Regions from separate parts of the Comamonas sp. Y33R10-2 genome, predicted to be linked through region 1. Evidence: riboswitches for the same ligand, from Rfam matches in the RefSeq annotation. Region 1 holds a riboswitch; the other holds the start of a gene.
What was found. Region 1 has a riboswitch for glycine ahead of KUF54_RS08850 (trimeric intracellular cation channel family protein). Riboswitches for the same ligand answer to the same signal wherever they lie in the genome.
Positions count from the first base shown of each region.

Region 2: linked by a shared signal. The riboswitch ahead of gcvT (glycine cleavage system aminomethyltransferase GcvT) and the one ahead of KUF54_RS08850 (trimeric intracellular cation channel family protein) in region 1 are both predicted to bind glycine.

Region 1 covers NZ_CP079925.1:1,976,230-1,978,583, forward strand. The annotation lists gene KUF54_RS08845 (acetate uptake transporter) at 287-856, shown strand; glycine riboswitch at 997-1,088, shown strand; glycine riboswitch at 1,102-1,221, shown strand; gene KUF54_RS08850 (trimeric intracellular cation channel family protein) at 1,273-1,938, shown strand; gene mnmC (FAD-dependent 5-carboxymethylaminomethyl-2-thiouridine(34) oxidoreductase MnmC) at 2,118-2,354, shown strand, end outside.
Region 2 covers NZ_CP079925.1:1,717,048-1,719,401, reverse strand. The annotation lists gene gcvH (glycine cleavage system protein GcvH) at 1-139, opposite strand, end outside; gene gcvT (glycine cleavage system aminomethyltransferase GcvT) at 257-1,435, opposite strand; glycine riboswitch at 1,494-1,621, opposite strand; glycine riboswitch at 1,640-1,750, opposite strand; gene KUF54_RS07740 (energy transducer TonB) at 1,871-2,354, opposite strand, start outside.

The DNA.
Region 1 (2,354 bases):
TCATTGCGTCGCCAGCGACAGAGGCCGGGTCTCGCCCCGGCTCCTACTCTTCAATCAAGCATGAGGCAGAAATATCAGCAAAATTAGCCGCTAGCCTTTATATCGATTAGACATAACGCTATCAAATTTATTATTTCTTTATCACCAACGATGCGCAAAACATAGTGGTTATTACGTAGATAAAAACCAAAGCTGACACCTTGATGTCAGCTCCTTATTCTCAGAAATAAGGGAATTCCCCGACAGTACAATTCACGCTCAAAAAAACCGAACGAGATTATTGGTGATGAATAATACTTATACCCTGAAAGACAACACAGCCAACCCATTACCGCTGGGATTATTTGGCTTTGCAATGACCACGATTTTATTAAATATCCACAATGCTGGATTTTTCCCGGTCGACAGTATGATTATGGGAATGGGCATTTTCTTTGGCGGTGGCGCGCAGTTTATTGCGGGTGTCATGGCTTGGAAGAAAGGCAATAATTTCGCCAGCGTCGCCTTTATGGCCTATGGCGCATTTTGGCTGACCTTGGTTTTCTTATGGCTGGCACCCGGTGTTTTTGGCGCCGCAAAACCTGATGCCACTTCTATGGGTTGCTATTTAGCCATCTGGGGCATGTTTACGGTTATCTTTTTCCTGCAAACATTAAAGGGTCACACCACCGGCAAACTGCTGTTCGGCTCCTTGGCTATTTTGTTTTTCTTATTGTCTGCCTCTTACTTTACGGGCAGCACTAGCATTCTCAATATCGCCGGCTGGGTGGGTATTGTCTGCGGCTCACTGGCTTTTTATGAAGCTTCGGCCATCATGATTAATGGCGCTTACGAAAAGACAATTCTTCCGCTTTAATCATCAAGCAATAAAGCGATAGCTCTCAAAAGCGCTGCTGGTGGATTGCCAGCAGCGCTTTTTTATGGACTAAAACTGAAGGGCAAAAGCAAAACGAAGCCATGAGTCGCTAAAAGCGCCTTACGGCAGGCTAGAATCGCGCCCATCCTGCGGGAGAGAGGGGTCTGCAACGGCTCCCGCCGAAGGCGCAAACTCCCATAATCGCTCAGGCACTAAGAACCGCAGGTGGGCCAGACAAGGCCCGGATATCGCCAACTGGAGAGCAGCCCGCAATGCGCAATTTGTAGGGCTCACCGAAGGGGCAAGCATGACCGCCACGATGGTGCTTATGCGCAACTCTCAGGTAAAAGGACAGCGGGAGAGGCACGCCAGACAACCCGCTGATGCGAGTGGCTGGTTTATTTTCAAGAGCCTTCATGCTTCCCTCTATCTCTTTGCTGGACTCGTTCCAGGCCTCTAATTTCACCGTCATGCTGGCCATCTATTTGGTGGCCATTGCGGCAGAAGCCATGTCCGGCGCACTGGCTGCGGGCCGGCGCAATATGGATATCTTTGGCGTTGTTGTCATCGCCTTCGTCACCGCTTTGGGCGGCGGCACCATTCGCGATATGGTGCTGGGCCACTACCCGATTGGCTGGACGCAGCACCCCGAATATGTGTACTTGGTCATCAGCTTTGGCCTGCTGACCACGCTGGTCGCACGCCACATGGTCAAGCTCAAACAGGTGTTTTTGCTGCTGGACGCCATGGGCTTAATCGCCTTTTCGCTCATCGGCTGTAATACCGCGCTAGAGCTGGGCTACCCCACCATCGTTGTCATCATGGCGGGCATGATTACCGGCATCAGCGGCGGCATTTTGCGCGACGTGCTGTGCAACCAAGTGCCCGTAGTCTTCCGCCGCGAGCTGTATGCCAGCGTGTCGCTGGCCGTGTGTTTGATGTTCCTCGGCCTGCGCTATCTGGAGGTAAGCCCCAACGTCAGCACCATCGTCTGTTTTATCGGGGGTCTGGCGTTTCGTATGGCAGCTATTCGTTTCAAGTGGCGCCTTCCCGTCTTTTCCTATCAGCAACGCTGGGAATAAGATGAAGCACCCCCTGTGGCGCTGTGCGCCTTCCCCCTCTCTCGCTTCGCGGAATGGGGACGATGCCCTCGCCGCAAGGCGGCTCTTGCCCGGCATCTCTAATGCTGGAGCGCGCCAGTTTTTAAGCATCACGCCCTGTGAATGCACCTTCCTCTGCCATGCCTGAACCCATCACATGGATGCCTGACGGCACTCCCTATAACACCCGATTTGGCGATCGCTATCACAGCGAGGATGGCGGGCTGAAGCAAGCCAAGCAGGTGTTTTTAGGCGGCTGCGGCCTGCCCGCTGCATGGGCCAACGCGCCGCAGTGGCGCATTTTGGAAACCGGGTTTGGCTTTGGCCTGAACTTTCTGGTGACCTGGGCGGCCTGGAAGGCAGACCCGCAGCGCGCAAGGCTGCTGCATTTTGTCTCG
Region 2 (2,354 bases), 260 kb from region 1:
AGGTTGCGCCAACTTCGGGCAGGTCCACAAACACCACATCGCCCAGCGCGTCTTGTGCGTGGACGGTGATGCCGACGATGGCGGCATTGGTGTCAGCGATGTTGATCCATTCGTGTTCTTTGGAAAATTTGATGCTCATGGAAGGGCTCCAGATGGTGGATTCAGTTGAATCGAATTTTTTGAGAAAGGTCCAGCGCGCACTTTAGCGGCGTTTGGTGGCGCTCTGAGCCTTAGCGGGTTGTTCTGCGTAGATTGCTTAGCCGCGGTAGTAATTCGTTGGCACAAAGGGGGTGGCCGCGACCTTCATAGGAACTTGCTTGCCGCGCACGATGGCGAAAACTTCGGTGTCTACCGCTGCATAGTCGGGCTGCACATAGGCCAGCGCTACAGGCTGATTTAAGGTGGGGCTAAGCAGGCCGCTGGTGATGTGGCCAATTTTTTGGCCGGTCGCGTTTTGCAATTCGGCTGGCTCACGCACGGGGATGCGCTCTAAGGCCACCAGTCCCACACGCTTGCGGTTGAGCTGCTGCGGATTTTGTAGCTGCGCAAGCACCGTGCTTGAACCGATGAAGCCGCCTTCGCGCTCGCCACCGGGGCGGCGCACCTTTTGCATGGCCCAGTTCAAAGTGGCTTCTACCGGCGTAGTGGTGGTGTCGATATCGTTGCCATACAAGCACAGGCCTGCTTCAAGGCGCAGCGAGTTACGTGCGCCTAGCCCGATAGCGGCGACTTCGGGCTGGGCCAGCAGAGCTTGGGCCAGCGCTTCGGCGGCTTTGCCGGGCACGGAAATTTCAAAACCGTCTTCACCCGTATAGCCACTGCGCGTGATGTAGAGCACGTGGCCTTGCCAGTCGAAGTGGTTGCCAGTCATAAAGACTAGCGACGTCACACTGGGAATCAGACGCGCCAAAGCGGTGACGGCTTGCGGGCCTTGCAGTGCCAGCAAGCCGTGCTCGGGCAGGGGCACGACTTCACAGCGGCTGCCAATATGCTTTTGAATATGCGCAATGTCTTCGGCCTTGCAGGCGCCGTTGACGATGAGGAACAAGTCATCGCCACGGTTGACGAACATCAGATCGTCCAGAATGCCGCCTTGCTCGTTGAGCAGCAGGCCGTAGCGCTGCTTGTGCAGACCAAGGCCCATGACGTCAACAGGCATTAGCGATTCAAGCGCTGCCGCACCATCGGGACCGCGCAGCAGCAACTGGCCCATGTGCGAGACATCGAACAGGCCTGCGGCCTTGCGGGTGTGAAGATGCTCGGCCATCAAGCCCTGTGGGTACTGCACGGGCATGAAGTAGCCGGCAAAGGGCACCATGCGGGCGCCCAGTTTCTGGTGCAGGGCGAACAGTGACGTGGTGCGCAGGCCCGAAGAAATATCGGAAGCGGTATCGGAAGCGGTGTTCGAAGTAGTAGCGGCAATAGTCACAGGCAAGCGCTCCGGTCATAAAACCAAAATGAGTGGCCATGCATGGCGATGCCATGCCTAGCGAGCTTGCCCTGCTGTCCGCTTTACCTGAGAGATTCACCGCCGCAGTGAAGTTGGGCGGTTTGCTCCTTCGGTGGATGCCATCGCCTAGCGTAATGACGTAGTGCGGCATCTCTCTCCAGCAAGGAACGCTGCCGGCATTGAGCGCAGCAGCGGTCGTCAGTCCTTTTGCCTGAGCGTTTGGGCACCGGGTGGGGTGCCTGCGCCTTCGGCGGTGCGTTGCAGCGTGAAGCTGTAGGCACTCTCTCCTGACGGTGGCGATTCTAGTGGAAGTCCCTGTATCGCCTTGAAGAATTTTTCGGGGTCTAGGGTTTACGTTAGCTCGGGGTGTGGTGCGCCAATCGCGGCAATGCTCATGCCTTGAGGCAAGCTTGCAAGCAGCTAAGGCATCACTGCCTGCGGCGTATTGATGGGCGGAAAGATCAACTCATAAGGCTGCTCGAAGCAGGAGGTGACGGGCTGACCATCGCGCATACCGGGCTTGAACTTCCAGCGCGCCAGCGATTTCTGGATGGCGTTCACGATTCGCGGGTCGGTATCGGCTGGTTGCCAGGTAACGCGGCCCAGCTTGCCCTCATGGGTGACTTCAAGCAAGAAGGTAACCTTGGTTGTGAGCCCATCAGGGAACCATTTGGATTGGATGGCCGGTCTTGTGTGGCGGCGCAGCTGGGGCTGTTGATCCAGTTGGCTCAGAGGAGCGCATTCTGTGCCTGTCCATTGCGGCCATGAGGGCTGGCTCACAGTGGTCTCCACGCTCTGCGTATGGCTGGGCTTGCCTGGTGCTGTAGTGGTGCAGGCACCCAGCATCAAGGCTGCGAGAGCGCTGGTGATGGTGAGGGCGCGCAGGGCCGCAGGGCGGGAGAAC